3 regions of the Vibrio sp. Vb0349 genome follow, and region 3 is predicted to be linked to each of the others. Evidence: predicted binding sites of a transcription regulator. Region 3 holds the regulator's gene; each other region holds the start of a gene.
What was found. The regulator PurR, encoded in region 3, represses purine synthesis genes. The targets are predictions, from matches to a motif close to TNANGNAAACGTTTNCNTNA.
Positions count from the first base shown of each region.

Region 1: the regulator PurR is predicted to act here: its motif matches at 8,466-8,485, upstream of R7Q47_RS04275 (phosphoribosylaminoimidazolesuccinocarboxamide synthase).
Region 2: the regulator PurR is predicted to act here: its motif matches at 5,932-5,951, upstream of R7Q47_RS09910 (NupC/NupG family nucleoside CNT transporter).

Region 1 is NZ_JAWOTS010000002.1:220,150-231,179, reverse strand. Features, by position in the region: gene R7Q47_RS04315 (methyltransferase family protein) at 1-347, opposite strand, end outside; gene R7Q47_RS04310 (FAD-binding and (Fe-S)-binding domain-containing protein) at 421-3,456, opposite strand; gene R7Q47_RS04305 (DUF3334 family protein) at 3,720-4,400, shown strand; gene R7Q47_RS04300 (DUF2786 domain-containing protein) at 4,609-5,304, shown strand; gene R7Q47_RS04295 (OmpA family protein) at 5,522-6,181, shown strand; gene R7Q47_RS04290 (J domain-containing protein) at 6,258-7,232, shown strand; gene R7Q47_RS04285 (hypothetical protein) at 7,410-7,592, shown strand; gene R7Q47_RS04280 (SulA-like leucine-rich domain-containing protein) at 8,005-8,397, shown strand; gene R7Q47_RS04275 (phosphoribosylaminoimidazolesuccinocarboxamide synthase) at 8,602-9,705, shown strand; gene R7Q47_RS04270 (alkaline phosphatase D family protein) at 9,784-11,030, opposite strand, start outside.
Region 2 is NZ_JAWOTS010000006.1:159,820-170,849, forward strand. Features, by position in the region: gene deoD (purine-nucleoside phosphorylase) at 1-265, opposite strand, end outside; gene R7Q47_RS09890 (phosphopentomutase) at 409-1,629, opposite strand; gene deoA (thymidine phosphorylase) at 1,698-3,026, opposite strand; gene deoC (deoxyribose-phosphate aldolase) at 3,124-3,900, opposite strand; gene R7Q47_RS09905 (hypothetical protein) at 3,991-4,125, shown strand; gene R7Q47_RS09910 (NupC/NupG family nucleoside CNT transporter) at 4,484-5,767, opposite strand; gene R7Q47_RS09915 (TatD family hydrolase) at 5,972-6,745, opposite strand; gene R7Q47_RS09920 (DUF5363 family protein) at 6,732-6,929, opposite strand; gene prfC (peptide chain release factor 3) at 7,024-8,613, opposite strand; gene rimI (ribosomal protein S18-alanine N-acetyltransferase) at 8,899-9,354, opposite strand; gene R7Q47_RS09935 (DNA polymerase III subunit psi) at 9,367-9,765, opposite strand; gene R7Q47_RS09940 (hypothetical protein) at 9,925-10,371, shown strand; gene R7Q47_RS09945 (GNAT family N-acetyltransferase) at 10,434-10,937, opposite strand; gene R7Q47_RS09950 (SCP2 domain-containing protein) at 10,921-11,030, opposite strand, start outside.
Region 3 is NZ_JAWOTS010000015.1:1,203-12,232, reverse strand. Features, by position in the region: gene topA (type I DNA topoisomerase) at 1-2,553, shown strand, start outside; gene glgC (glucose-1-phosphate adenylyltransferase) at 3,162-4,379, shown strand; gene glgA (glycogen synthase GlgA) at 4,369-5,826, shown strand; gene R7Q47_RS15915 (alpha/beta fold hydrolase) at 5,936-6,739, shown strand; gene R7Q47_RS15910 (DUF2007 domain-containing protein) at 6,771-7,091, opposite strand; gene R7Q47_RS15905 (TVP38/TMEM64 family protein) at 7,112-7,798, opposite strand; gene R7Q47_RS15900 (TfoX/Sxy family DNA transformation protein) at 7,913-8,503, opposite strand; cyclic di-GMP riboswitch class I at 8,620-8,709, opposite strand; gene purR (HTH-type transcriptional repressor PurR) at 8,997-10,001, opposite strand; gene torD (molecular chaperone TorD) at 10,469-11,030, opposite strand, start outside.

The sequences.
Region 1 (11,030 bases), on a different contig from region 3:
ACGCCACAAAGCACCACACTCAAGTGCTGCCACCACAAACCAGTTGCTATGATTAGAAGCAATAATGCCGTGTACATAGGGTTGCGTGAAAAGGCAAACACACCAGTTCTTACAACAGAAGATGCCGCTTCAGGTTTTACTGGGTTCACTGTGGTTTTTACTTTGCGAAATTCATACACGCCAGCAATGCCCATGTAGCCAGACAACAAAGTTAATACACCTACTACAAATTCAACAAAGGGTACTCGAATGTTCATGCTCGGCGTCAAAACTTTAAGTCCGTACATCAAAAGTATGACTAGCAAAAACACCACAACAGGTGGGACTTTGAGTTCAAGTTTTCTCAAGATTCATATCCTTTGAAAGGGTCTAAATACGGTTTCTAAAAAGCCCAGTAAAACTGGGCTTGATTTAGTCCGATTACAACAAAGTTAACAATGCCTGAACGGGATGCTTGGGCTTCGTTCCTTCAAAGCGTTTAACTTGGCTGCGGCAAGAATAGCCTGTAATCAAACATCTCTCGTTATCCAACTTATCTAAGCTCGGCTTCCAGCTTAAATTGTAAATGTCTTTCGACATCGACAACTTATCAACCTCATGACCAAACGTACCCGCCATACCACAACAACCAACAGGTACCGTATTCAAAACTGCACCAAAGTGAGCAAAAATAGCGCCCCACTCTTTTTCCGCATTTGGCATTTTGGTTTTCTCAGTACAGTGAGCAAACAGATACCAAGGTTCCTGCGCCTTATGCTCTCCGCTTTCAAACGCTTCTAGTCTTGGGTAAAGCCATTCGTGGGCTGTTAGTACATCGAAATTACCTCGCTTACTGCCAAGCACTTCAGTGTATTCATCTCGATAACACAGCACCAAAGCAGGATCGACGCCAACTAATGGGATATCCAAATCCGCTACCATCGCCAAGAACTTCGCTGTGTCGGCTGCTGTGTCCTTAAACTGACGTAAAAACCCTTTAATGTGTTGTGCTTTACCATTCGGCTTAAACGGCAGAAGCACCGGATTCATACCCAGCTTTTTCAATAACTTAACGAAGTCTTCAACGACATCAGCGTCGTAGTAACTAGTGAATGGGTCTTGAACAATTAAAACATGCTTGCTCTTTTCAGACGAAGACAAACCACTGAGCGCTTGCAGATCATAAGGCGTTGTCAGCGACTCTACTCGTTGTTTCAAGGTGGGTACTGATAACAACGGCGCATCGACATACCCGACCGTAGATGCCGTTAAACTTTTCACCCACGACTGCTTCAAAACACCATTTACGACACCTGGCGCTTTCGCCATCATCGGCAGCATAGTCTCAATGTTCGCAACCAGATAGTCTTTTGCAGGACGTTGGTAACGAGAGTGATAGATGTTTAAAAAGCGCGAGCGAAAGCTCGGAACATCGACTTTAATCGGACACTGACTCGCACACGCTTTACACGCCAAACAACCATTCATCGCTTCATACACTTCGTGAGAGAAGTCATACTCGTGACGACGATTGATAGAATGACGTACGCGGTCAACCATGGTTTTGATTGATGTTTTGTTTTCTAGTGTTTGCTTTTCTAAGTCAAGAATATCAATGCCTTGCTCAGTGAGCTGACGCAACCACTCGCGAACCAAACCCGCACGACCTTTCGGTGAATGACGACGATCGGCTGTTACTTTCATCGATGGACACATTGGCGAGCTAGTATCGTAGTTAAAACACAAACCGTTACCGTTACATTCCATCGCTTGTTTAAAGCTGTCACGTACTTGAACGTCAATCTGACGGTCATAGTAACCACGTTTGGTATCGGTAACTTTGACAAGCTCTGCATCACTATCCAGCGGTGTACAGATTTTGCCCGGGTTCATTTTGTTGTGTGGATCGAATGCAGCTTTCACACGTCTCAGTTCAGTAAACAACTCGTCGCCGAAAAACTCAGGGCCATATTCTGAACGGAAACCTTTGCCGTGTTCACCCCACATCAAACCACCGTATTTCGCCACCAGCTTGACCACTTCATCAGAAACTTCGTGCATCAATGCTTCTTGGTGCGGGTCACACAAATCCAACGCAGGACGTACGTGAAGCACCCCAGCATCGACGTGACCAAACATGCCGTAATTCAGAGACTTGCTGTCTAACAGTTCTCGAAACTCTACAATGAAGTCCGCCAGGTTTTCTGGTGGCACACAGGTATCTTCAGCGAATGCGACCGGTTTAGCACGACCTTTTGCTGCGCCTAACAAACCCACCGCTTTTTTACGCATGTTGTAAATACGCCCAATGCTCGCTACATCGTTACAAACTTGGTAGCCGATAATGCCCGCTTCTTCTGTTTCCAACATGGTATCGAGCTTGGCGGTCAATGCTGCAACCTGAGCAGCAACTTCCTCTTCGTCCTGACCTGCGTATTCCACCATATTGATACCAAGCATCTCTTTATTTGGAACATCGGTAAGTAAATCGCTCACGGTGTGCCAAACGATATCTTGCTTCGCGAGATTAAGCACTTTTGAGTCAACGGTTTCTACAGACAGCGCCTTCGCTTCTACCATAAACGGTGCATTACGCAGTGCAGAATCAAAGCTGTTGTATTTAACGTTAACCAAAGTACGCGCTTTCGGAATTGGCGTCAGGTTAAGCTTCGCTTCGGTAATGAATGCCAATGAACCTTCAGCGCCGCACAGTACTCGTGTGATATCGAAACGGTCACCTTCTTCATTCAAGGCATTTTTTAAATCGTAGCCCGTTAAAAATCGGTTAAGAGGAGGAAACTTATCTACGATCTGCTGGCGTTTTTCACGACATACGGATTCCGTTACACGTAGCGCCTTGGCAGCAAACTCGCCTTCTTTTGGGTAACCATGAGACAAGTCCGACTCTAAAATTGAACCATCAGCAAACACCGCTTGTAGCGACAAAACATGATCGGATGTTTTTCCGTATTTCAGAGAACCTTGACCAGAAGCATCGGTGTTGACCATGCCGCCAATCGTTGCACGGTTACTGGTAGATAAGTCTGGAGAGAAGAAGTAGCCATAAGGGCGAACAGCGTCATTTAACTGGTCTTTCACTACACCAGTTTGTACACGAACCCAGCCTTCTTTCTCATTAATCTCAAGCACTTTGTTCATGTGACGAGACATATCCACCACAATACCTTTGGTAAGCGACTGACCATTGGTCCCTGTGCCGCCACCACGAGGTGAAAAGGTAATTCGTTCGTACTTTTCTTTATTGCTCAGTTTCCCGAGGAGAGAAACATCTTCTGTCGTTTTGGGATGAACGACAGACTGAGGAAGTTGCTGGTAAACACTGTTGTCAGTGGCAACCGCTAGTCGACTTGAATATTGGCTTTCGATATCACCAGTGAATCCGGCGTGCTCAAGCTCTTTCAGAAAACTAAGAACAAGAGGATCGACATCAGTTTGCGAGTGTAATCTTGGTAACATTTGCTTCCTGCCCCTACGACGCTGATCCGATCAGCTGCGGGTTGTGTAATTATTTGCTCACTTCTCATACAAATTGGCGCTAAGCGAAAAATAACACCACAAAAGAGTTAGTGAAGTAATATTCTTTGAATTTCGTCACTTTACAACATTTAAAAAGACGAGCAAATCAGAATCTCGATACAATAATTAAACTTATGCTTTATTTTTTCACGCTTGATGCCTTACATTGGGGAACGAATCGCGTTTCTAGATGAGTTTTCAGAATGAAAAAAAATAAAATTGTGACCACTGAAGATATCCTTCTCAAACTTTGCCAGTCTGTTTCTGGCGTACTTACTTCGGCGACATCTTCTCAAGTAAATTATTCAGCAATGGTGCAAAAAATCCACAAGACTAGCCTCAAACCAGATTTTGGCTGTTTTGTTCTGTTTGATGGCGGATTTACCGGGCTAGTTGTGATTAATTTTACGGCAAAAGCCGCACTGGAGATCTACACCAACTACATGCGTAATATGGGCATGCCAGAAGAAGAACTGGCAATATCTCATACTTCTGACGAGGTAGGCGATGTTCTGGGTGAACTCATGAATCAACTGGTCGGAGACTTCACTAATAAAATTCGTAAAGACCTGCAAACGAACATCACACAAAACCAACCAAAAATGCTGGCGCTGAATAAGCAAGTTATCTTACAAGTTGATACCAACCTTGACCGCCCTCAAGCGCGCAGAGTGACGTTCTCCACCGAAAACAACAATATTTTCTATCTCGAACTAGCAATGGATAAAACTGAGTTCATCCAACTGGAAGAGTTTGAAGTTGCTGAAGACGAAAACCCAGACGACATTTTAGAGGCCACACGTAAACAGTTGGCTGAGAAAGAATCTAGATCGTCGGGATCAAACGATGATGCCGATGACTTGCTCAACCAGCTCGGGTTGTAATTCTAACGAATCTTAATGAAGAATGGCTTCTTAGACACAAGTACGACTTCATACTGATTACGACGAACTAAAACGCCAGCCTCGCTTAATGCGAGGCTTCTTTTTATGTGCTGAAATTATCTTCAGTCCCACCTTGTATTTCGTTTTTATGTCAAAAAAGGTAATATGTCTGACTTCATAAATTTTCTGCTTTCGTTACTGGTTGTCGATGGATAAACAAAAAGCTCTGAAAAAAATCGCCAAGTGCTTAGAACTGGGCAATTCCGCTAATGTTAATGAGGCTGCCAATGCTATCAAAATGGCACATCGCCTCATGCTTAAATATGGTCTCGATAAAGACGATATTGAGTTCATCAGAATGGGAAAAACACAATCTTCTCATCTGCTACCAGCGAACATCAGTTCTACCATATTGCGAGTGATTCGCGGCATTAACACAAAATTCGGTGTCGAAGCAGTATTGTTGAATCACAAAGGGCTCAAACGTGTCGAATTTATCGGTGAAGCAGATCGCGCTATTTTTGCTGCATTTGCTTTCGATATTGTTTATCGCGAGATGAACGAAAGTACCGGACAATTCCGAAACAGCTTTGCTGGCACCGGCACCTCTTCTCAGGAAGTGACTCGCCGTGTGAACTCATTTGTATCTGGCTGGGTGGAAGGCGCGATTGAAAAATTGCCAATTATTTCTCCAGATGAAGAGTCGGCCAATAAAATTAATGACTATATTGATAAAGAATTCCAAAACATTGACCGCGAAACGTTCAAGAAGCAATTGAAAGAAGCGATGAAAAACCTAACTGAAGACTACGAAGTGGGCTTAAAGAAAGGTAGAAAGGTTTCAGTTAACCGTGGAGTGGGCGGCGAACAAGCACGCAAAATGTTGGGCGATTCATCGAAATAGCCAGGATGGTAAAGGATTCACATAAGCAGCAATGACTTCGATGTCTATGGGGCTTACTTTGAGAGCTTTGGCAGTATTGATAGGAATTTTCTTACAGAAACTCTTATCAATCTTACTTTCTCATAACAAATATTAATGCTTGTTTATTCATAATTCGCATCCCATTATGAGGCATGGTTTCGCCTCAGTTTTATACGGAGATTTTCCCTTGAAAAAGATGCCTATTGCACTAGCTCTAGTGCTAGCTCTTACTGGCTGTCAAGCCACTCAACGCCAAAATGCAACAACGGGTGAATACGAAACTAACTCCACCACGCAAGGCGCGCTTATTGGTGCGATCGCTGGCGCAGCAATCGGCCTAGCAACGGGTGATGATGCTAAAGAACGTCGTCAGCATGCACTCATTGGTGCAGCCGCAGGCGGAGCGACTGGCGCTGGCGTTGGTTACTACTTTGACCAACAAGAAGCGGAATTACGTCGCGCTTTGCTAAACTCTGGCGTACAAGTTCAGCGTGTTGGTGAAAATCAGCTTTTACTGCGTATGGAAAACGGTATCGGCTTCTCTTCAAGCTCTTACCAGCTTGATGCTAGTATCCATAATACTCTACGCGGTGTTGCTCGCATCCTAGTTGAGTACCCAGATACCAGTCTCGTTATTGACGGTTACACGGATAGCACAGGTAGTGAGTCATACAACCAAACGTTGTCAGAGCGCCGTGCAGAGTCCGTACGTCAATTCCTAGTATCTCAAAACGTTGCACCTGGTCGTGCAATTGCACGCGGCTACGGCGAACGTAACCCAATTTGCTCAAACCAAACTTCTGAAGGTCGTGCGTGCAACCGTCGTGTTGAAATCCAGATCTTGCCACTGAAGTAATTTGGTTGCACCATAACGGTAATAATAAAAAATTACCGGAGCAGGCCTAACCATTATCGTTAGGCCTGACATATTAATGTCTGTCAAAACGTCTGCCCTACTCTGCTTATTTAGCCTCAGCTTTTCTGGCTACTCACTTGCCTCTCAAGCTCCAAATGACCCCATCGAACAATACGAGTACGCACAACAATTATTGGCATCAAACGAAGCTGAAGCCTCACCAGAAACGCGCTACTGGCTAGAGCAATCCGCCAACCAAGGCTACCTCCCTGCACAAAAACAGCTCGCGAACGACTTTGCTAAAGGGATAAATGGCGAAAAAAATGAAACACAAGCGTTATATTGGCTAACCTCTATCGCACTCAATGACCCAACCGATCGTGGCTTTCTTCTCGCCGATTTTATTCAGCGCAATCCAGGTAAGGTCACAACTTCTCAATTGACTGAAGCCTTGTATCAAATGGCTTCTCAGCATAATCCAGCAGCAGAACAAGCTTATAATCAACTGTTAGAGCTGCGCTTCAACCAACTACGAGCTAAACAAGTCTCGCAAATAAAGTCGCTCGATAAAAAAGCAGAGCAAACACAAGAAGAGAAAAGCACAGTTGCAACCCCCAAAGTAAAACACTCGCAGTTTCTATGGCTGATTTGGCTAGCGGCGATCCTCATCATCAGCGGCTTAAGTTTCCTCGTGATCAAAAAACTCAAGCAGAATAGAAAAGCGCGTGAAGCCAAAGAGGAAAGCCAAAATCAACGAATGGCGGAAAAAATAAAAGAGCTAGAGTTTACGAACAAGCAACTGAAGCGTCAGTTAGAGAAAGTATTCAGAGAATTTAAGAAATCCAAAACTCAGGCAGAAAACCATAAGCTAAGCGTCGCGTGTGCTATGTTTGGCTACACACCACAAACCATCCCTGATTTACAGGCAATCAAGCTACGCTATAGACAATTATCAAAGCTTTATCATCCTGACACAAGGGGCAGTGAAGAAGAAATGAAGCGACTCAATCATGCCTTTAAGCTCGTCTCACAAAATGTTACAAAACAGTAAAAATAGGTCAGGATACTTTGGCTGCCATGCTTTTATTCCCATATAATCAAACACCGCAATCGATCTCCCTCTCAAAGAAATTAACAGACATTTAACTTAAGTCGCGCTTTTATGCCATAATGCCCGGCGCAAAATAACACCTAACGACTCAAATTAATCTAGGTGGGGAGAAAATCAATGTTCACTGAAGAAGGCACCTGTGATTGGTGTAAAAAACCTAGTCTTGTAACTCGTCACGATTATTTAGATGGCAAGCACCACTACTCATGTAAAGCTTGTTACGATATGGCGAAAATCGACGTGCGCCTATTTAACCAAGGCGAATTGCAAATGCGCGAACGTTTGCAACGAGCGAGCTAAGCAAGACGGAATCAATGGAACTGATTTTCAAAAGCGCCTTTTATAAGGCGCTTTTTTGATCGCCCAAGCCTATTTCCAATCTCTATCTCGTATTCCCTCCTATCCTACATAGCATGTCGCATCGGTTATCAGCCCTCTTCCACTGTATACAAACCACTGTCCGTGAAAAACACCTGTATATACAGTAGTAAACCCCTGTATGTCTCTCGTCCAACTTTCTACTCACCTCACATTTTTAAATTGATGTTAGACATATCAGAAATGAAAAATAAACAAATAAATTCAATCACTTAAAATAAAATCCTTTTATTTCCTTCTCAAAAAACCGCAAATAACTTTTGAGAAACTTGTTGATCAGGTCGCCAAAACAAACTACTGTATAGGCATACAGCATGTATAAAGGAACAGTAAGATGCAGTTACAAAGTCAATCTCATACATACTCTCGCTACAACGTATTGGCACAAGCAACTAAGCCCATGGCCGTTTCGGATCAGCTTCTATCTAAGCTGGCTGTTTTATCGCAGCAGAAACAATGGATTTTGTTTACAGCAGACTGCCCTCGTCCAGACTTTGAACAACTCACTGCTTCTAATATTTGCTGTAAAAACATCATTCAGATGAAGCCGTCTCAACAGCTTTCTGAAGTGGAAATCGTGATTAAAGCTATTCAGTCTGGTAACGCTAGCGCTGTCGTCGCATCGAACAAGATTGCCCTAATGAATCAATCAATGCTTCGCGATATTGCTCAACGTTATCAGTGTGAAGTCTTTTTCGTCGAAGGCAGAGTTAATAAGTACCACTAACAAGATCGACGTTATCCATCCTGCATCTCGCCTCCTTTTTAAGGGGGCATTTTTTTGTATTAAAGAAAACAGGCAAACGTTTGCTTTTTCTCTGGCGAGTTAAAATAGTTCTGGTATGATGCCCACATTCGATTTATTCAGCGCCCACATTTTGCTGAATATCTTCTCTTTCTGACGTTTGATTAAGATGATAGGAATGTCGCAATGAGCCTTGCTAATCAAGTACTTGCCGTCAATGACGACCTGCCAATTCGCACCCATAAACCCGTTCATAGTGGAAAAGTTCGTTCAGTTTACTGGTTAACTGAAGAAGACAGCGCCCGACTGATCAAAGAAAAAGGATACAATGTCGCTCCAGATGCGCCTTTGGCTATCATGGTGATTAGCGACCGAATCTCTGCATTCGATTGTATTTGGCATGCTGAAGGTGGTCTTAATGGTGTCCCGGGTAAAGGGGCTGCGCTTAATGCGATTTCTAATCACTGGTTCAAACTGTTCAAAGAAAATGGCTTAGCAGATAGCCATATTCTAGACATTCCTCACCCTTTTGTTTGGATTGTACAAAAAGCCAAACCGGTAAAAATCGAAGCCATCTGCCGCAAATACATCACGGGTTCGATGTGGCGCGCTTACGCAAATGGCGAGCGCGAGTTTTGTGGAATCCAACTTCCTGAAGGGTTAGAAAAAGACAAAGCACTGCCAGAGTTGCTAATGACCCCATCCACAAAAGGCATTCTAAAAGGCATTCCCGGTGTGCCAGAAGCCGATGACGTTAATATTACTCGTCAAAATATCGTAGACAACTACGAAGCATTTAACTTCTCAAGTGCGGACGATATCGCACTCTACGAAAAACTGCTGAAAGAAGGCTTTAACGTTATCAGCCAAGCATTAGAAGCAATTGACCAAATCTTTGTCGATACCAAATTCGAATTTGGTTATGTTCATGATGCTGCTGGCAATGAAAAGCTGATTTACATGGATGAAGTGGGTACACCAGACTCATCTCGTATATGGGATGCTAAAGAGTACCAAGCAGGTCACATCGTAGAGAACTCAAAAGAAGGTTTCCGCCAGTTCCTACTTAACCACTTCCCTGACCCAGATATCTTGCTAAATAAAGAACGTATGCCAGAGCGTGAAGCACTCGCTCGTGATAATGCTTTACCCGTCGAATCTTTGATGGCGATTTCGAGCACCTACATTGGTATTGCCGAGAAGATTACAGGCAAGCCGATTCATTTGAGTGAGAATCCGAAAGCGGAAATCATCGAAGTTCTGAGCAAAGAATACGGATTGATTGACTAGCACTGTCGCTAGATTGCTAAACGCTTTCCAATAAAAAGTCCGCACTAGCTTGCGGACTTTTTTCGTATTAGGCTCAGTTTAGCCGATATTTAACGTAGTGCCATCTGTTGTAGAGGCTGACTTGGTCGTCACCTGATATGTTTTGTCTTTAATCGTTGATACGAAATACCAGGTCGACTCTGCCTTGCCGGGCGTAAAAGTAACGCGCATAAAGCCACGCTGTTTGATGTCTGCCCACTGTAATTCTGACACTAAGTGCGGCAGCGTGTATTCCATTTGAGCGATCGCGACAGGGTCTAACGCGAGGTAGGCCTCTAACCCAGGGGAACTCACAGAGCTAGTCGCAAACTCTACCCCGATAGGATGCTTAGATACGTCTTTAAGCTCACTTGCCCATGCGTTGTGCGTATCTCCGGCCAAGCAGACAAAGTTACCACTGCTGGCTTTGACCAGTTGATAAACTTTCTCTCGCTCAACGTAGTAGCCATCCCATGCATCTAGGTTATATGGCAAAGCAATGGTATCTAAACTTGGGTCAGAGAGATAACCCGTAATCGCAGAGTTTACCGCTAATAACGCCTCTGTTTTTTGTTCTTCAGTGGCAGTAAACAATTGAAACATCGCGGTCATAACCGAACTTGGCAACTCCATACGAGACATTAACACTTGTTGCCCTAGCACATTCCAAGTTGCGTCGTGCGTACTGAACTCATCCATCAGCCAAGCGAGTTGGTCACCGCCTAACAGCTCTCGGTCTTGACTGCGCGACTGGGCAACTAAACCGCCAATAGCTTCCATCGTTGGTGAGCTGAGCGAGAAATAATCCAACGGTTTATCACGCCCCACAAGTCGCGTGTCGAGCATCATCAAATTGACTAAACTTCCAAACGAAAACTGACGGTAAATCAGCATGTTTGAGAAAGTGTTTTCACGAACGGGCAACCATTCTGTCCACGCGGCAGCCGCAGCTGCACGACGATCATTAAAGCGGCCTTCCTCTTCTTGATGGTTTTCCGCACCATTTTTCCAACTATCATTTGCAAGCTCATGGTCATCCCAGACTGCAATCATTGGTAGGCTCGCATGTAACGCTTGCAGATCAGCATCTTGGCGATATTGCGCATACCGTTTTCGGTAATCATCTAAGGTAATGCATTCAGTGCCTTTGCTTGGCTCTCGCCCTAGTGCCTCAGCATCTTCACTAGCGTAGCCACCAGCCCCATACTCATAAATGTAATCACCGAGATGAAGTACCACATCAAACGGTTCTTGCTCATGTTGATTTAAGATCTCTCGATACACATGGAAATAACCAGCAGGATAGT
Region 2 (11,030 bases), on a different contig from region 3:
CACGGATGATTTTCTTCACGCCGAAGTCTTTGATTAGTTCAGTTGCGTAAATCGAGCATGATGGGATACCCATACCGTGGCCCATTACCGAGATCTTACGGCCTTTGTATGTGCCTGTGTAACCAAACATATTACGAACGTCACACACTTGAACGACATCTTCAAGGAAAGTCTCTGCGATGTATTTTGCACGTAGTGGATCGCCAGGCATCAGTACGACGTCTGCAAATGCACCCATTTCAGCATTGATATGTGGAGTTGCCATTTTCTTTTCCTTAACCTTTCTCTAGCGCTCCGCGCTTAAGGCGATATAAGCCAGAGTATTCTCATTTCCGACAAGCAGCATTTACATACTGCAAACATAAAACTAGGAGCAATCAAGCTCCTAGTTTTCAAAAACCTAACTAATTATAGGAAGTTCTTACCGTAATCCATTGGAGAAGTACCGAAGTAACTTGCCAATGTTTGACCGATATCTGCGAATGTTTCGCGGCGGCCAAGAGAACCAGCTGGTACTTTTTGACCATAAACCAATACTGGGATGTGCTCACGAGTATGGTCAGTGCCTGGCCATGTTGGGTCACAGCCGTGGTCTGCCGTTAGGATAAGCACATCGTCTTCTTCCATAATCTCTAGCACTTCGTTGATACGACCATCGAAGTACTCAAGTGCCGCTGCGTAACCCGCTACGTCACGACGGTGACCGTAAGCTGAGTCGAAGTCTACAAAGTTAGTGAATACGATCGTGTTGTCGCCCGCTTCTTTGATTTGCTCTAGCGTTGCTTCGAACAATGCAGGGATACCTGTCGCTTTCACTTTCTTAGTGATGCCGCAGTTTGCGTAGATATCAGCAATCTTACCAATAGAAACCACATTGCCTTGCTTCTCATCAACGAGCTTCTGAAGAACCGTTGCTGATGGTGGCTCTACAGAAAGATCACGACGGTTACCTGTACGCTCAAATTGACCTTTACCAGCACCAACGAATGGGCGCGCGATAACACGACCAATGTTGTAATCTTCTAGCTCTTCACGTGCGATTTGGCAAAGCTCTAGTAGACGGTCTAAACCGAAAGTCTCTTCGTGACATGCGATTTGGAATACAGAGTCAGCAGACGTGTAGAAGATTGGTTTACCAGTCTTCATGTGCTCTTCACCAAGATCGTCAAGAACTTGAGTACCAGATGCGTGGCAGTTACCTAGGAAACCGTCAAGACCTGCACGCTCAAGAATGCGGTCAGTCAATTCTTTCGGGAAGCTGTTTGCTTTGTCAGTGAAGTAACCCCAGTCAAACAGAACAGGAACACCTGCGATTTCCCAGTGACCAGACGGCGTGTCTTTACCTGAAGAAAGCTCTGCTGCATGACCGTATGCACCAATGATTTCAGCGTCTGCGTCTAGTCCAGGTGCGAAGCGACCTGTCGATTCTTTATGCGCCATTGCCAAACCAAGTTTCGATAGATTTGGAAGGCGAAGTGCACCTTGGCGATTGTCGTTATCTGCTAAGCCTTTTTCACATTGGTCAGCGATGTGACCTAGTGTGTCTGAACCTACATCACCAAATTCTTTAGCGTCGGCAGTTGCACCGATACCGAATGAGTCTAGTACTAAAATAAATGCTCTTTTCATTGCTCGTTCCTTAGACCCACTCGGCTTTTTATTATGGTTGAGTAGGCCTTGTGTAATTACTTGTTCTATTAGATATCTTCTGCACGAATTTGGCGGTAAACCTCTGGAGTTGGTGTGTATTCACCACCTACTTTGATTGCACTGCGCAGTGCTTTTGCCGCTTCTTCCCATTGCTCTTCAGTGCGAGCGTGGATGACCGCAAGAGGTTTATCACTGTCTGCGACCTCACCTAGGCGGATGAACTCGTCGAAACCAACTGCGTAGTCGATTTCATCAGTAGCAACACGACGACCACCACCCATAGCAACCACAGCCATGCCGATAGCACGTGTATCCATTGCAGAGACAATGCCCGTTTCTGTTGCGTAAACTGGCTTGATGATTTCTGCTTTTTCTAAGTAGTTGTCGTAGTTTTCTACGAAGTCCGCAGGGCCGCCTAAGCCAGCAACCATCTTGCCGAAGCACTCAGCCGCTTTGCCGTTATCCAGCACTTCCATCAGTTTTGCGCGTGCGTCTTCTGTGTTCTCAGCAAGCTTGCCAAGTACTAACATTTCAGCACATGAAGCCATGGTCACTTCAAGTAGACGAGGGTTACGGTATTCACCCGTTAAGAAACGAACCGCTTCACGAACTTCCACTGAGTTACCCGCTGAAGACGCCAATACTTGATTCATGTCCGTAAGAATTGCCGTAGTCTTAGTGCCAGCACCGTTTGCTACCGCAACGATTGATTTTGCTAGCTCTTCAGACGCTTCGTAAGTTGGCATAAATGCACCTGAACCCACTTTTACGTCCATCACTAGCGATTCCAGACCCGCCGCCAGTTTCTTAGAAAGGATCGACGCCGTAATCAGGGAGATATTGTCTACCGTTGCGGTAATATCACGAGTCGCGTAAACACGCTTATCCGCAGGAGCAAGGTCACCAGTTTGACCGATGATCGCCACACCAGCGTCTTTGGTTACTTGACCAAAAACATCGTTGCTCGGCGTAATGTTGTAACCAGGGATAGATTCAAGTTTATCCAGCGTACCGCCTGTATGACCAAGACCGCGGCCAGAGATCATAGGTACGAAACCGCCACACGCTGCCACCATTGGGCCAAGCATTAAAGAAGTTACGTCACCCACACCACCGGTTGAGTGTTTGTCGACAATTGGACCACCGAAGTTCATGTGGCTCCAGTCGATAACCATGCCCGAATCACGCATTGCACACGTTAAGGCGATGCGCTCATCCATGGTCATTTCATTAAAGAAAATCGTCATAGCAAACGCCGCAATCTGACCTTCAGATACCGTGTTGTTCGCTACGCCTTGAATAAAGAAGTTGATTTCGTCGGCGGTTAGGACTTCGCCGTCACGTTTTTTACGAATGATTTCTTGTGGTAAATACATTAGTGCCTCCCAAGCTCTTTTGAGCCATGGTTGTAGTAGGATAGAAGAGGTTTGGTAGCACCCGTTTAGGTGCTACCGTTCAGACGCATTATTGGAATTAGTACGCTGTTGGATCAGCGACGTCGTCCGATACTTCTAATGTATTTAGTAGGTTGGTTAGCAGGCTAGACGCACCAAAACGGTAGTGACGAGCATCAACCCAGTTGTCACCTAGGATTTCGTCAGCCATTGCTAGGTATGCTGCTGCGTCTTCAGCAGTGCGCACACCACCTGCTGGTTTGAAACCAACAGTTTCTGCAACACCCATGTCGCGAATAACTTCAAGCATCATGCGAGCGTATTCTGGTGTTGCGTTTACTGGCACTTTACCAGTTGAAGTTTTAATGAAGTCAGCACCTGCTTCAATACAGATTTGAGATGCTTTCTTGATTAGTGCTTCTTCTTTTAGTTCACCTGTTTCGATGATCACTTTAAGAAGAATGTCACCACAAGCTTCTTTACATTGCTTAACTAGTTCGAAGCCTACTTTCTCATCACCCGCCATTAGCGCGCGGTAAGGAAAAACTACGTCAACTTCGTCTGCACCGTAAGCAACCGCCGCTTTTGTTTCGGCAACTGCGATTTCAATGTCGTCGTTACCATGTGGGAAGTTCGTTACTGTTGCAATACGAACCTCTGGCGTACCTTGCTCACGAAGTGTCTTCTTAGCAATAGGAATAAAGCGAGGGTAAATACAAATTGCAGCTGTGTTGCCTACTGCTGTTTTCGCGTCATGACATAGTGAGATCACTTTTGCATCAGTGTCATCGTCATTCAACGTAGTTAGGTCCATAAGTTTAAGTGCACGTAGCGCTGCTGCTTTTAAATCGCTCATTTCTATCTCCGATCAATATTCAAAAAATTCACTACTCAGCCTTACATCACGTCTTTAACTATAATCAACAAGTCGAGACAATGTGAGTAAATGGCTAAACAGTCTATTAATGAACGGACTTGGTTCCCTGAAGACTCGGCATATACAGCGAAAATTTATCATATGCCAATTGCTATCCTTGTCACCGCACAGTACCAGTTTGGCCTATGGCACAACAATCTATGATTGCGGTGTCTTTAATATCACATCACAAAGCAAAACGCCTATTAGATCTGATATTGCAGGGCAATTCATTTGCCCATCGATTATGTAATATTCATTACGTGATTAAGAATCAAGCTTAACCACTATCCTGTGATTAATACATTATAGAGTTTCACCGCAAAACTGTAGCACCAAATAGAGCGCAAACGGTTTGTATCTCAAAATTTCCTAGCCCCTATTCCATTGACTGCGTAATACCTCGACTAAGGCAAACACCCGATGAAATTTTGGAGCCCGAAAAACGAAAAATGCCCCGCAGCAATCTCTTGCTACAGGGCATGATGTAAAACGGCGTCTATATATTAAGAACCGATTCTAATTATAGTGCTGCAAGGCTTAAGCAGAAGCCTGCAATTGTCGCTGCCATAAGGTTAGACAACGTACCTGCAAGAACTGCTTTAACACCCATGCGAGCGATGTCACTACGACGGTTTGGTGCAAGGCTACCTAAACCACCAAGTAGAATCGCGATAGAAGAAAGGTTCGCGAAACCACATAGTGCGAATGAGATGATAGCTGTTGTCTTCTCAGACATTACTTCACCAGTTGCCGCGATTACTTGAGCGTTTTCACCTAGGTATGGTGTGAAGTTCAAGTAAGCAACGAATTCGTTCACTACGATTTTCTGACCGATGAATGAACCAGCTGTTACAGCTTCTGCCCATGGAACACCGATTAGGAATGCTAGTGGAGAGAACGCGTAACCTAGGATTAGCTCTAGTGTTAGTTCTGGCATGCCGAACCAACCACCGATGCCACCTAGCATACCGTTGATTAGCGCGATTAGACCAACGAATGCGATTAGCATTGCACCTACGTTAAGCGCAAGTTGTAGACCAGAAGCCGCACCGCCCGCAGCTGCGTCGATTACGTTAACTGGTTTGTCGTCACCGCCGTCCATCGCTTCTTCGATACTTTCGTGAGGCTGGTCAGTCTCAGGGTGAAGGATTTTAGCGAACAGTAGACCACCTGGTGCTGCCATGAATGATGCCGCAACTAGGTACTCTAGTGGAACACCCATAGATGCGTAACCAGCTAGTACACCACCAGCAACAGAAGCTAGACCACCACACATTACCGCGAATAGCTCTGATTGAGTCATTTTTGGAACGAATGGGCGAACAACTAGAGGTGCCTCAGTTTGACCTACGAAAATGTTAGCTGCAGCTGACATTGATTCCGCACGAGAAGTGCCTAGCGCTTTTTGTAGTGCGCCACCAAGAATCTTGATAACCCATTGCATAACGCCAATGTAGTAAAGAACTGAAATCAGTGCAGAGAAGAAGATCAGTGTAGGAAGAACACGGAATGCGAAGATGAAACCGCCGCCGCCGAATACTTCGAACATCTTGTCAGAAACAAGACCACCGAACAGGAATGATGAACCATCGTTACCGTAGTTGATAACGTTAGAAACACCTGAAGAGAAACCGTTTAGTAGATCACGGCCCCAAGGTACATACAGAACAAATGCACCTAATGCGAATTGGATAGCGAATGCGCCACCCACAGTTCTAAAGTTGATAGCTTTTCGGTTGTTAGAAAATGCTACTGCAATCGCAAGAAGCACTACCATACCGATTAGGCTCATAAACAGGCTCATAGTTTATGACTTCCTTATAAGTTATTTATTGGCGTGTTACAAAATGGAGCTATAAAGCGGGGGCAATTATACTCATGCAGAATCAATTAAAGTAATGCCAGCCTCACACTTTCCTATAAGATTCATGATTGATTCAACCAGCTTTGTGAGTTAATTCACAATAAGCAGGAAAACGTTTTCGATTTCAAACCACATCTTTAGATTTTATTCACATATCGAGAAAGCAAAATTGCTATTTTTCCACAGTTGAGAGGCAATCGATTGCTTTCGGCCGTTATGCAACTCTACGAGCTCATTAAAGACGTGAATGAGTTTGGCTGGGTGATTTGACTCCCCTTGATATCCAAGTATAGGCATATCTGGTGCGTCTGTTTCGATTACTAGGTTTTCGAGTGGTAATTTTTGAATTGCGTCGCGTGTTTTCTTGGCTCTTGGGTAGGTAATCGTTCCTCCTACACCGATAAAAAAACCTAATTTGACCCACTCCATGGCTTGCTGATAACTCCCAGAAAAAGCGTGTAGCACACCACCTCTAGGGAGATTCGCCGATTTCACCATTTGAATGAGGCGATTGTGCGCTTTTCGGCTATGTAAAATAACTGGGAGTTCGAAGCGTCTAGCCAGCTCAAATTGAACTTCAAGTATCTTTTCTTGCAACTGTGGATAAACATCAATGGCAAAATCTAAACCACACTCTCCTATTGCTACGCACTGTGGTCCTTTTTGATTTAGATAGCCTTCTAGCTCTGTAAGGTGCTGCTCAACGTTATCTTCAAGAAAATACGGATGAAAGCCGAGCGCATAATACAAATTGGCATGTTGCTCTGCCAAAGTTTGAATACGAGCCCAGTTTTGCGGACCGACGGAAGGAATCAAAATTCTTGCGACGCCTTGCGTTTGAGCAAGCTCAAGTTGATGCGCAAAGTCATCTTGAAACACATCAAAATCAAAGTGGCAGTGCGTATCAAAGAGCTTCATCTTGACGCTTTTTATCTGTATCTGCGGGCAGAAAATCAGAGGATGGTTGGGCTTCACTCTTCTCTTCAGTTTGATGGGCTGGGTCTTTTCGATATGGGACACAACTGCGTTTCTGATCGGGAGTTAACCCCATCTCTTTACACCAGTTGTCGTAACGCTTTAGCCCACGTTTAAACCAATTCATATCTTATCCTTATATAAAAACGCCCTTGGCTAAGTTTATAGCCAAGGGCGTTTTAAAATCTAGTTTGCGTTAAGGCTTACCCTAACCGCGCAAATTAGTGCTCACGCGTCGCACGGAAATCAACGTCAGGGAAACGCTCTTTCGCCAAGTTTAAGTTAACCATTGTTGGAGCGATATACGTTAGGTTATCACCACCATCCAATGCTAAGTTCGCTTGATTCTTGCGTTGGAACTCATCCAGTTTCTTCGCATCACCACACTCAACCCAACGAGCAGTTGCAACGTTAATGCCTTCATAAATCGCTTCAACGTTATACTCAGATTTCAAACGAGCCACAACAACATCAAACTGAAGTACACCAACGGCACCAACGATCAGATCGTTGTTCTGTAGAGGACGGAATACCTGTACCGCACCTTCTTCTGATAGCTGAACCAAACCTTTGAGAAGCTGCTTCTGCTTTAATGGATCTTTCAGGCGAATACGACGGAATAGTTCCGGAGCGAAGTTCGGAATACCAGAGAACTTCAGTGATTCACCTTGCGTAAAGGTATCACCAATCTGAATAGTGCCGTGGTTGTGTAGACCAATGATGTCACCGGCGTAAGCGTGTTCTGCACGTGCACGGTCACCAGCCATAAAGGTTACTGCATCAGAGATACTCACTTGCTTGCCAAGACGAACGTGGTTCATCTTCATACCTTGCGTGTAAGTGCCCGATACAATACGCATGAATGCGATACGGTCGCGGTGTTTTGGGTCCATGTTCGCTTGGATCTTAAATACGAAACCAGAGAACTTCTCTTCAGTCGCTTCAACTTCACGTTCAACCGCTTGACGAGTTTTCGGCGCTGGAGCCCATTCAGTTAGACCGTCTAGCATATGATCCACACCAAAGTTACCTAATGCAGTACCGAAGTAAACTGGCGTCAGGTCACCTGTTAGGAACATTTCCAAATCAAACTCAGGGCAAGCACCCATAACAAGCTCAAGCTCTTCTCGAACACTTTCCGCAAGGCCTGCACCAACTTTTTCATCAAGCTCTGGGTTATCGAGACCTTTGATGATTCGAACTTCTTGAATCTCATGACCGTGACCTGATTCGTATAAAATCGTTTCATCACGGTGAATGTGGTACACACCTTTAAATTCTTTACCACAGCCGATTGGCCATGTAATTGGCGCACACATCATGCCCAACTCGTTTTCTACCTCGTCCAATACTTCCATTGGATCACGAACGTCACGGTCAAGTTTGTTCATGAAGGTTACGATTGGCGTGTCACGCAGACGCGTTACTTCCATCAGCTTACGTGTACGATCCTCGACACCTTTCGCCGCATCGATAACCATCAAACACGAGTCTACTGCCGTTAACGTACGGTATGTATCTTCCGAGAAGTCTTCGTGTCCAGGCGTATCAAGTAGGTTTACCAGACAGTCATTGTAAGGGAACTGCATTACAGAAGTGGTTACCGAGATACCACGTTCTTTTTCCATTTCCATCCAGTCTGATTTTGCGTGCTGTGCGTTACCACGACCTTTAACCGTACCTGCTTTTTGGATCGCGTTTCCGAATAAAAGGACTTTTTCAGTAATGGTGGTTTTACCCGCATCCGGGTGAGAAATAATAGCGAACGTTCTGCGCTTAGACACTTCGCCTAAAAAAAGGGGATTTGACATTAGTTAATCTTCTAAATTACTTTCATGCTCACAAAATAGGCAAGCATATCTACTATTCGATATTGTGCGGTATTCTCGCTTATTATCGCTGTGCTAGCAAACTGGAAAGACATGAACTGAATTTACTCGGCTCACCAGCCTTTACCTGCAACTAACAAGGGAAAGCCAGCTCCACACAAAGAGATGTAAAAATTCAAAAAATTATTATTACATATTCAAAAGCCTCGAATCCGGATACGCATTTAAAGCATAAGTGTTGATGAGGTAATTAGTAACGGCCTAAAACTAACTCAAAAATAAGTAACTCATGATAATGGCGTCTTCCTTACCATTTCCCGATTTAGCTGGGTAATAGTTGTAACGACGGTCCACTTCATTAAAACCTGCTTGCTCATAAATATGGATAGCTGGGTGATTACTTTCACGCACTTCTAACCAAGCACTCTCTGCTTTGGCTTGTTCACAGTATTCAATAAACGCGTCCAGCAATTTTTGCCCTAGCCCTCTGCCCTGTTGAGAAGGCGCTACTGCAATATTTAATAGTGTCACTTCTCCAACAATATTCTGTCCATAGAAGTAACCAACCACTTGAGAGCCTTCCAACATCACATGATGGCAAGCACCGCGACTGGATAAGTCACGAACCAAAGATTCGGCCCAAGGGTGAGAATGTGCTTGCTGCTCGATTTGCAAAACTTGGTCGAGGTGCTCTGCACGCATCGGCGTAATTTCAATTGTCACGCATTAGCTCCGTTAAGAGTACGAACAGATTTGTTGCCACAATGCGCGGCGCTGTTCGTTATTACCATCAATATCTTGTAATAGTGGCGAGGTCAGGTGCTTTGCCTTGATGCTTTTATCAGCCTCACAGCCTGCAAACCACACCCACTCTAGCTGATGTTCACCCAGCATGGATAAGCGCTCAGGCTCTAGGTGTAGCGCATCATCAAGCGTGAGCTTAATGCTTTTTAATACGCGCTCAAACATCAATGCCGTCTCGTTTTCTGGACATATTGGCGATACCAATAGGAGTTTACATGAACTTTGCAAATCCAATAATGGCGATTGATAGCCTTCCAGTCTTTCAGGGTGTACCAGCTCCCATGTGCTGATCCCCATTTCACGTAAATACTGTTTCTCGTTAATTGACATTTTCCGTCACCTATTTGAACGAGGGCAATCCTATCAAATTATCGCGATTATACCTAAAGGACTTCAAGGAACACCTGAACACAATGAGATGATTTGGATATTCCTGAACATAGCGTTTTGCCAACGGCCACACATTGGGTATGACATATGAGGTACATTATGAAATTCTTAAATACGCTACTACTTTGCACACTGGTAGCCGCCACCAGTATGAGTGTTTTTGCTAATAACAGCGATGAGTGGGAGCTGATTGCAACGAAAACCGTTAACTTTCATACAGAAACAGATACCGTGACACCAAATAGCCTATTCCGAAACCGAAGCTTCAGTAAAATAAAACTAAAATGTGTGCAAGGAACGGTAGACATTAATGGTTTAAAAGTCGTCATGACAGATGGTAGTGAGAAAAAGCTTTCCTCTATGGGCGTACTAACAAGCGGATTGTCGACTCGTGCCTGGAGCCTTCCAGGTACAAAAGAAGCCAAGCTAAAACAGATTGAAATGACTTACAGTAGCTGGGGAAGCACAAAACTCAGCCTGCTAGGGGTAAGTAAAAAAGCGAAAATAGAGGTCTGGGGCAAAAAGAAAAGTAACCAGTCATCCTAACCTCCCTATCTCAGTTTTCAGTGAATAAGAAAGAAGCCCACTTAGTCGTGGGCTTCTTTCATTTACAGTTCAGAGAACTCTGGCGCATAGTCTATGCGTCCGGAGCGTCCAGCACATTGACCTTCGACCAACTCTGCGACTCGAAATGCACCTTTAGGGACATCCCAAGCACATTCAAAGCCCATCTCGTCGCATGATTGAAAACCCTGGCGCGCGTAATAATCAGGATCGCCCAACACCACACACACTGGGTAGCCAAAATCACGCAGTGAATCAAAACCTTCTTTGATCAACTCTGCAGCGATGCCTTGGCGACGGTAATCTTCATGAACAGCTAATGGCGCTAGCCCTTGCCATGACAAATCTTCACCATTTAAGGTCACTGGGCTAAATAAAGCATGGCCTATCACCTCTCCCTCATCTGTACACGCGACTAAGGAAAGCGTGAATTTGCTGTTTTCGCGCAAACGCATCACAAGCTCAGCTTCAGCTTCCGTTGGGAAGGCGTGTTTCAATAAGCGGTCAATGGTAAGAATGTCCGCTGGGGCTTCAGTTCGAATAAGCATTCGCTACTCCGGTTGGTTGTGCAGGCGCTTGAACTCCTTTCTGAACAAAATCAGCCAATTGATTCAAAGCGACTTGCATTGCTTTCGGTAACT
Region 3 (11,030 bases):
GTTAAGTCTAGTGTTGGTCATGTGCGTGATCTGCCTACGGCCGGTCAAAGCACTGGTGAGAAAAAAGCCGCAGCCATCTCAACTAAAGGGATGAGTCCGGAAGAGAAAGCGCGCGTTAAAAAAGAGAAAGACCGCAAAGCGTTGATCAAAAAGATGGGGATTAACCCATATCATGACTGGGAAGCGAATTACCAAATCCTTCCAGGCAAAGAAAAAGTTGTCAACGAACTACAAAAACTCGCCAAAGACGCAGATTGCGTTTATCTCGCAACCGATTTGGACCGCGAAGGAGAAGCAATCGCATGGCACCTTCGTGAGATCATCGGTGGCGATGAAGAGCGATACAAACGTGTAGTTTTTAACGAAATTACGAAAAACGCGATCCAACAAGCTTTCCAGACACCTGGCGAGCTGAACATGGATGGTGTAAATGCCCAACAAGCACGTCGCTTCATGGACCGTGTCGTTGGTTTTATGGTTTCACCTTTACTTTGGAAAAAAGTGGCTCGTGGTTTATCTGCTGGTCGCGTGCAGTCTGTTGCGGTGAAACTGTTAGTTGAGCGCGAGCGTGAGATTAACGCGTTTGTACCAGAAGAGTTCTGGGACATTCATGCGAATACGAAAACGAAAGACAAAGCGGACTTTAAACTGCTTGTTGCTCAGAAAGACGGTTCTGCGTTTAAGCCAGTTAATGAGGCAGAAACCAAAGCAGCGATGTCTGTACTTGAGAATGCAAGTTACGAAGTATGTAAGCGTGAAGACCGCCCTACAAAGAGCAAGCCCTCAGCACCTTACATCACCTCTACGCTTCAACAGGCAGCAAGTACACGTCTGGGCTACGGCGTGAAAAAGACCATGATGCTAGCTCAGCGCCTCTATGAGGCCGGTTACATCACTTATATGCGTACTGACTCGACTAACCTAAGTGCCGAGGCTGTGGACGCTGTACGTGACTTTATTGGTTCTGAGTTTGGTGATAAGTACCTACCAGCGAAACCATTGACGTACGGTAGCAAAGAAGGAGCACAGGAAGCGCACGAAGCGATCCGTCCTTCAAATGTGGGTGTTAAGGCGGAAGACCTGCAAGGTGTCGATGCTGATGCGCACAAACTTTACGCTTTGATTTGGAATCAGTTTGTAGCGTGTCAAATGACGCCAGCAGAATACGATTCAACAACCATTAGCGTAAAAGCGGCAGAATACACGCTTAAAGCGAAAGGCCGTATCCTTAAATTTGACGGCTGGACTCGTGTACAGCGTCCAATGGGCAAAAACGAGGATACAATCCTTCCAGCGGTACAACTTGGCGATAAGCTAAGCTTAGAGTCACTTGACCCTAAACAGCACTTTACAAAGCCACCTGCGCGCTACACTGAAGCAGCACTGGTTAAAGAGCTGGAGAAACGAGGCATTGGTCGTCCGTCGACTTACGCATCGATCATTTCTACGATTCAAGATCGTGGCTACGTGAAAGTTGATCAGCGCCGTTTCTACGCTGAAAAAATGGGTGAAATTGTTACTGACCGCCTTGATGACAGCTTTAACGATTTGATGAACTACGACTTTACTGCGCGTATGGAACAGAAATTGGACCAAATCGCTGAAGGTGAAGTGAACTGGAAAGCTGTGTTAGACAACTTCTTTGCTGATTTTACTGGCGATCTTGAAAAAGCGGAGCTAGATGAGTCAGAAGGCGGTATGAAGTTAAATCACATCGTCATGACGGATATCGAGTGTCCGACGTGTAGCCGTCCAATGGGCATCCGTACTGCTTCGACAGGTGTGTTCTTAGGCTGTTCAGGTTACGCGTTACCACCAAAAGAGCGTTGTAAGACAACCATCAACTTGGGTGACGAAGAAGGTATTATTAACGTTCTAGAAGAAGACGTTGAAACCGCAGCTCTGCGCGCTAAAAAGCGTTGTCCGATCTGTGAAACAGCGATGGACGCATACCTGATTGATGACAAGCGTAAGATGCATGTTTGTGGTAATAACCCGAATTGTGAAGGCTACCTTGTTGAATACGGCGAGTTCAAAGTAAAAGGCTACGATGGTCCAGTTGTTGAATGTGACAAATGTGGCTCTGATATGGTGCTTAAGAACGGTCGCTTTGGTAAATACATGGATTGTACGAGCGAAACGTGTAAGAACACTCGTAAGATCTTGAAGAATGGCGAAGTCGCGCCCCCGAAAGAAGATCCTGTTCATTTCCCCGAGTTGCCATGTGAAAACTCAGATGCGTATTTCGTACTTCGTGATGGTGCTTCAGGTCTATTTATGGCGGCAAGCAACTTCCCGAAATCGCGCGAGACACGTGCTCCTTTGGTTGCTGAACTGGCACGTTTTGAAGAGCGTTTACCTGAGAAGTTCAAATACCTAGCGACCGCACCGCAAGAAGATCCTGATGGTCGTCCTGCAGTCGTACGCTTTAGTCGCAAAACAAAAGAGAACTACGTTCGTTCGGAAGAGAATGGCAAACCATCTGGTTGGACAGCGCTCTTTGTTGACGGTAAGTGGGAAGTCACTGATAAGCGTAAAAAAGCGAAAGCATAAAAACGTACGATCTAAGTAATGTAAAAAGGCAGCGATATCGCTGCCTTTTTTGCGTTTTGTTTTTGCGTAAAGGCCACTGTGTTGTTCGTATAGATCTTTGCTGCTTTGACTGAGTTTTGCTGACGCAAGAAGATCCCTGCATCAATATTTCGTAGTCGCTGATGTATTTTTTATGTAAAAAATATTCGTTGTAACTTTCATTTTGCATTCACATATTTGTTATACATTGGGCTAAAAAATCGGCGGTGTAGTGAATCCGTTCGTAAATTGTTTTCACAATGTAATCGTTTGCTTTTCCATGTGTGATCTAGATATCGTCTTGAGTACGCAAGAGCTGTATGGTACACAGAATGGCGTATTAAAAATTGTAATTTAGAACCCGCTTAGATAATTTATTACAAAAATTAGTGCAACTGTGTGCATTGTTTGCGTCAAAAAATAAGGAAAGAGTGGACGTTGCATACTGGAAGTGCCGTAGCTTTTTTATCCGTGTTGTAAGAGTTCACAGAAACTCAGAGACGGTTGCTAAATGTATTCGCTTGACTCCCCGAGTGTGACTCATTCAAGCGAGTACCAAATCCAAGCTATAACGATATGGAGAACAACAAATGGCTGGTGTTTTGGGAATGATTCTTGCTGGCGGTGAAGGCTCTCGTTTGAGACCTTTAACGGAATCTCGCAGTAAACCTTCGGTACCGTTTGGTGGTAGTTATCGATTGATCGATTTTGCTCTAAACAATTTTGTTAATGCGGATCTGATGCGCATTTACGTCCTAACCCAATTTAAATCTCAATCTTTATTCCATCACTTAAAAAAGGGGTGGAACATCAACGGCATTACAGACCGCTTTATCGATCCTATTCCCGCTCAAATGCGTACTGGTAAACGTTGGTACGAAGGGACGGCGGACGCGATCTATCAAAACCTGCGTTTTATGGAATTAGAGGAACCAGAGCAAGTTTGTATTTTTGGCTCTGACCATATCTATAAGATGGATATCAAACAAATGCTGAACTTCCACTCAGAAAAGAAGGCTTCTCTGACGGTATCTGCATTGCGCATGCCACTAAAAGAGGCGTCGCAATTTGGGGTTATCGAAGTCGATAGTGAAGGTCGTATGATTGGCTTTGAAGAAAAACCAGCAAATCCGAAGTCGATTCCTGGGGACCCTGATTACGCTTTAGTTTCAATGGGTAACTATGTTTTTGAAGCTCAGGTATTGTTCTCAGAGTTGGTCGAAGATGCGGATAATGAAGCTTCATCACATGATTTTGGAAAGGACATCATTCCAAAGATGTTCCCTAGAGGTGATGTGTTCGTGTATGACTTCAGTACCAACAAAATCAGTGGCGAAAAAGAAGAGGTGTACTGGCGTGATGTCGGAACTATTGATGCGTACTGGCAAGCGCATATGGATCTGCTAGAAAAAGATGCTCCATTTTCGCTGTACAACCGTAAATGGCCATTGCACACCTACTACCCACCATTGCCACCTGCGACATTTACCGACTCTGATAATGGTCGTGTGCAGATAATAGATAGTTTAGTGTGTAATGGCAGCTATGTTAGAGGCTCAAGAATCGAAAAGTCGGTGCTTGGTTTTCGCAGTAATATTGCTTCTGCTTGCGATATCAGCGAATGTATACTTCTTGGTGACGTAAAAATTGGCGAAGGCTGTGTTTTACGTCGTGTGATTGTCGACAAGGATGCCGATATTGCTCCTGGTACTCAGATTGGTGTGAATCTTCAAGAAGATAAAAAACACTTCCACGTGTCTGAGGAGGGCATTGTTGTTATTCCGAAAGGAGCTCGAGTTGGCTACTAACAACTTATCTATTCTGTTTGTAGCTTCTGAGGTTGAAGGCCTCATTAAAAGTGGTGGCTTGGCAGATGTTGCCAAGGCACTACCGGAAGCCCTTCAAAACCTACAGCAAGACGTAAGAATTACCATCCCTGCGTACAGCAGTATTGATAAACTCGCAGACGCAGAAGTTGTATTAGAAACAGAATTAACATCATGGCCGCATACGGAGTATCGAGTTTTGCGGCTCATGTTAGGTCAAAATCCTGTTTACCTGATTGATTGTCCGCCGTATTTCAATCGACCATCAATGTATGCGGAGAACAACCAAGCGTATACTGATAACGGCGAGCGCTTTGCGTTTTTTAGTGCAGCATGTCTTGACATGTTACCCAAGCTCGCTTTTCAACCTAATATCATACACGCGAACGATTGGCACACAGGTCTTGTTCCATTTTTGCTCAAGCACAGGTATGGCAATGATCCGTTTTTTGCTCATACTAAAAGCGTCATTTCAATTCACAATGCGGTCTTTAAAGGCGTATTTAGTTATGAAGACGTGCAGTGTTTGCCAGAGTTTCATTGTAGAAACGTTCCCGATGCTGCGGTGAGTGCAACGCATATTACGATGCTTAAAGCTGGTGTAATGAATGCAGATAAGATAAACGCGGTTAGCCCTACGTACGCAGAGGAGCTAAAAACAGAGCTTGGCAGTCACGGCATGGCTTGGGAGTTTCAGCAACGTGCGCAGGACTTAGTCGGCATCTTGAATGGTTGTGATTACAGCGCTTGGAATCCGGAAACTGATACCTACTTGCCGGTTAATTACTGCGCCGACCAGCAAAGTATGTCGCAAGGGAAGAAAGCTTGTAAAAAAGCATTACAACAACGACTAAATTTGCCCGAAAAAAATGTAGCTATGTTCGGTATGGTTTGTCGGTTGACCCAGCAGAAAGGCGTTCATTACTTGTTGCCTGCTTTGGCCGATTTTTTGAAGCACGATGTTCAGCTAGTTGTCGTTGGGACCGGAGACCCTGTTCTTGCCGCTCAGTTACGAGAGGTTGCCGCGCAGTTTTCTAGCAAATTTGCCTTTGTAGAAGCGTATGACAATGAACTTGCGCATATCGTTGAAGCTGGTTCTGATTTCTTCTTGATGCCTTCTGAGTTTGAACCATGTGGCTTAAACCAAATCTATAGTATGGCTTATGGGACATTACCGATAGTACGCGGTGTTGGTGGCTTAAAGGACAGCGTTAGCGATTATGATGTAAACCCATCTGAAGCAACGGGGTTTGTTTTTTTCGAACCGACACCGCAGGCATTGTTGTTAACGATGCTAAGGGCACTGTTGCTCTACGCTCAAAACGAGCCTGAAGTGAATAAAGTACAGTTGCACGCGATGCAACAAGACTTTTGTTGGCAAAAGGCCGCAGAATCTTATTTGCAGCTTTACCACTCAGCGTTAGTTTGACTTAAAATTGTAACGAAAGGCACTGAATGAGGTGCCTTTATTATCTTGAGTAAGGGGAGTGTGGTAGGATGGCTTTTTACTCAATAGCACGATCTTTTTGATACTCAATATGACCCAGCCGCTACTTTTTCATAAAACCTATTTGCACCCTACTAGTAATGAGTGGGTTGTATTTGTGCACGGTGCTGGTGGTAGCTCTTCTATCTGGTTCAAGCAAATTAAAGCTTACAAGCAACACTTTAACTTATTGCTGATCGATTTAAGAGGTCATGGAAAGTCAAATCAGTTACTTAAAGAGCTCATTGCTAGCCGTTATACCTTTACGGAAGTTACCCAAGATATTTTGAAAGTATTGGACCATTTAAAGATCCAATCCGCTCATTTTGTCGGTATGTCGCTTGGTACTATTATTGTTCGAAACCTTGCTGAATTGTCATCAGAGCGCGTACGTTCGATGGTGCTCGGCGGTGCTGTCACAAGGCTTAACACTCGTTCTCAGATATTAGTGAAATTAGGTAATTTTTGTAAGCATATCCTACCGTACATGTGGCTCTACAAACTGTTCGCTTATATTGTTATGCCTCAAAGAAGCCAACGAGAATCTCGCCACCTTTTTATTCGCGAAGCCAAGAAGCTTTGCCAAAAAGAATTTAAACGTTGGTTTATTCTTGCTGCTGATGTAAATCCGTTAATGAAATATTTTAAAGATCGAGAGTTACCCATTCCGACTCTTTACTTAATGGGCGACAGGGATTACATGTTTATTAAACCTGTCAAAGAAATGGTTGCAGCGCATAAGCTCAGCATTCTACGAGAAATCCCGAATTGTGGTCATGTATGCAATGTAGAGCGTCCAGAAGACTTCAATCAACACTCCATCGAGTTTATTAAACAGCAAGCTGTATGTGCTTAAAACTGAGTGCATCCACTGAATAGGAGAGCCGCTATAGCTCTCCTAGTTGATATCCACATTGCCAACATGCACCAAATTGCCCTTCGTTTATTTCATGACATTTTGGGCATTGCCAATCTTGATACTCATGCCTATCGGATTGTTTTCGATATGCTTTTACTATTTCTTCAGCTTTCATCTTTTGTGCAGTGTCAAAAAGCCACACATAAGGATCGGTACCATCACCAAACGGCAGTTCTCCTTTTAAGCCGAAAATACCTTCTCCACGAACTTCACAGTAAATTTGTTCCACTTTAAGCAGCTCACATACAATGTGTGCTTCTGCTGGGTTTTTAGCGATAAATATTTTCATCAATACACCCACTTCACCAATTACGAGTTTTGCTGACTCGGTGTCGGCCTTACTTTATTCATAACCCATTTAGTGATGATTGGAAATAGTCCCAATAGCGCAAAAGACGCTAATACTGCGGGTGAAACAATGCCCGATAGGCTTTCAATTGTTGCTAATTGAGTACCTGCATTCAGATATACGGCTGTGCCTGGCAGCATACCTATTTGGCTAGTGAGATAAAATCGACCTACAGACATCGGTGTTAAACCCATCAGTAAGTTGATTAGAAAGAAAGGGAATACAGGGATTAGACGCAAGGAAAATAGATAAAAAGCTCCGTCTTTTTCGACACCTTGATTAATTGCGTTGAGTTTATTTCCGAATTTGTTTTGTACCCAGTCACGCAATAAGTATCGGCTGCTCAAGAAGGCCAGTGTTGCCCCCATAGTGCTAGCGAAAGAAACCAGTAGCAAGCTTGTCCAAAAACCAAATAAGGCTGCACCAAGTAAGGTGACTACTGCCGCTCCTGGGATAGAAAAAGCGGTAATTGCAATGTAGGTAAAAAAGTAAATCGCAGCCGAGAATACAAAATTCTGATCGATGTATGTAGTTAGTGCTTCTTGTTGGGCTTTTGCATTCTCTAAGGTTAAATACTGGCCAAAGTTAATACCTAAAAAGACGATAGCCGCTAGTAGGATGAGACCTAATATCAGTTTCTTATTCATAATTTTGATTCCAATTTGGGGTATATGTAATAAGACAGTAGAAAAACCGAAAAAATTTCACAAAAAAACCGCAGATTAGACTGCGGTTTTACAAGATAGTTTTTAGGCCGACTTTTATTGGAGGCCGTTCATCAACTCATCTCGGCGAGCTTGAGGTACCACACTCCAATGAGTGCCGTTGATAGCACCTTCTAGTGCCCATAGCAACTCAATGTTGACGGTTGCAGAGTGCGTATCTCTTATCGCTTTATAGGCGTTAAGCGCACCTTCCTCTTCAAGCTTCTCTACGGATTCGATGCCGGCTTTTTTTAGCATGCGCTCGGTAGCCAGTCGTAAGTTAGGCAAATCTTTCAAACGGTTAGGCTTTGTACTTGCTTGCTGTTCTTTCTCAAGCTTTGCCTTTTTCAATGATTGATTCGCTACTTCGATTAAGCGTTCGCTTGATTCCCATAAATCGCTGGAAATAGCGTAGTACTTTGTAACGACTGGAAAGCCACGTTTTTTATAAACGTAAGGCTTTAGCCCTTGTTTCTCGAAGTCAGATGAAGTTTTTTGGTCTGCTCTGATATGAAGCTGATTGTTTACCACTAGTGCAAACATTGTTTCATCAGCGAATAGTCCGAAGCCACCAAACATTGAGCGCGACTTGATATTACCAAGTGCCTCAAATAGCTTCATAGAGTCTTTGAGTATCGGTTTATCCATGTTTTGTTATCTCGGTGTAATTAATATTACGCCACCAAAAGTCAGGTCCGAGAGAGTAGCAAACATGCGTAAAAACAATGTCATTACAGAGTAAAGTCATTGCTTACACACTTGCCATCGGTAACCCCGCTACCTTCCATATCGTAATATGGTTCAGGCCGGAGGCTTTGCGTCCCACTCTTTCGAATGGTTTGCCCTGTGCGTGACACAATGAGCATACTTCTTATATTGAATTAACATCACGGTTTAGCGTTAAAAGTGTGATTTTGGTTCAATAAAAATGATAGATTGAATGCTCTATTTTGCATATGGAAAGGTGCAAATTGGCCTTTGAAAAGGAGTTCTTAATATATATTACATTTATATAAAACAGGGAGTTAACGTTAGTCAATTGTTATTAGAGCGGTGTGAAGTATTAGAGAATGCTTAATTTTCCCAAAAAAATAAGCGCCCCTGTAGAGCGCTTATTTAACACGGTTAAATACAGTAAAATTTAGTTCATTTTTTTCACAGTATTTCGAATTACAAGCTCAGGTTGCATTTCGAAAATTCGTTTTTCGTGTTCTTTATCTTTGATACGCTCAAGTAGAATTTCGAATGCATTTTTACCAACACGACGTTTAGGTTGGTGGATAGTCGTTAGCGGTGGAGAGAAGTATTCTGCAAGCTCGATGTTGTCGTAGCCGATCACTGAAATATCTTCAGGAATTTTGATCCCGTTTTGTTGCAAGCGGCTCATTAGGCCTAGAGCCATTGTGTCGTTAAAACAGAATACCGCCGTCGGGCGCTTGTCCATTGCGGTAATTTTATCTGCAACTAATACGGCCGTATCACATTCAAAGTTACCTTCAAGGATCCAGTCTTCATTTACAGCTAGGTTCGCTTCGCTCATTGCGCGACGGAAACCTGCAATGCGCTCTTGGCAAGCAAGCTTTTCAAAATGACCGCTTAGACAAGCGATATCCGTATGACCATTGTCAATCAGATGTTTGGTCGCAATGTAGCCACCTTCTTCTGAGTTATCCATGATTTTGTCTGCTTGCGAGCTCTCTGGGCCCCAATCCATGACCACTTTAGGAATGTCCGCATGACGGTCAAGCATCTCTTTTAGTTCTTCGGTTAAGTCAGAACACATCACTAGGATGCCATCAACGCGCTTTTCAGCCAGCATACGAATGTAATCGCGTTGTTTTTCGTAAATCCCGCCTGTGTTACATAAAATCAGAGTATAGCCTTGGCGGTAACAGTAGCTCTCAACCCCGTCAATCACTTCTGAGAAGAATAGGTTGGTTGACTGCGTTACTAACATGCCAATAGTACGAGTTGAGTTGCATTTTAGGCTGCGTGCAACGGCACTTGGCGCGTAATTCAGCTCGTCAACGGCTTTCATTACTTTTTCTTGCGTTGCTTCTGCAACGAAACGCGTTTTATTGATAACGTGCGAAACTGTCGTAGTGGAAACGCCGGCTAAGCGAGCAACGTCTTTTATCGTGGCCATAAATGGTGTCCTGTATCGAGCTACTGAAATATGTCGTATTGGATGTACCTGATGCTCTAATGGTTTCACACCTAGCAATCTAAAATTGGCGCTAAGTGTCTCGGCAGCGGTTGATCCAAGTGCGACAAAAGGGTGCGTAGCAGCATCGGTCGATGAATTTTATCTTTTTCTATCTGATGAGAAATTGCCATCAACCTGTTAAGAAAACACAAAAACCGCTATATTTCAGCGGTTTACATATAAATCATATTTAATCGTTTGCGCTCACATTTTAGCCCTATGTGGACTGACTAGCAATGTTTTCAGCAAGAGATTTGTGTATTTGAAGTCACATTTTGACTGCTAAATAACCAAGCGTCTTTGCGCTAAGTTAAGGCAAACGAATATTATACCCAAGTTACTTACAATCGGTCACTTTCAGGCACACAGGAAGCCCGATAGGCAGGCTCCCTAAAAATAGGCGGCAATTATTCACCAAGAAGGTAGGCGCTGTCTAGTTTACAAAATGCAACTAATAGTTTCGCGACACTTGAGTAAAATCCAAATTCATCGAATTTTTTACATTTGTCTGAAAACTGAGGTAACCAAGACATCAATTGTTGCTGGATAAAGTCGTTTTGTTTAACGAAGGCTTCTTCCATGTGTTTTTCTTGTTCAAGCTCGTTTGAGCGGATAATCATGTTCCCGAGAAAGTCGAGCTCAACGGCTAAGTGATCCGCAGGTTCCTTTAGGTTTTCGTCTACTTGAACGCCAAATTCAGCCATCAACTTTTCCATTTCCTCAGCTGGCTTGTCATTCAGTAAACCTGATTCACCAATGTACATGGATGCGTAAGGAAGAGCGCCGTATTTTTCTGTCTTCAAAAACAGTTCACAAAAGTCAGCTGCAAGCTCTAGTTGTGCATCTTCACGATCTTGTAACCGATTCAATGCATCAACTAGGCTATCAACAGCTGGTTTCAGCGACTCATTTTCACCTAAACCTGCGAGAAAACTGCGAATTTCAACACTGTGATAGGCTTCCAATTCT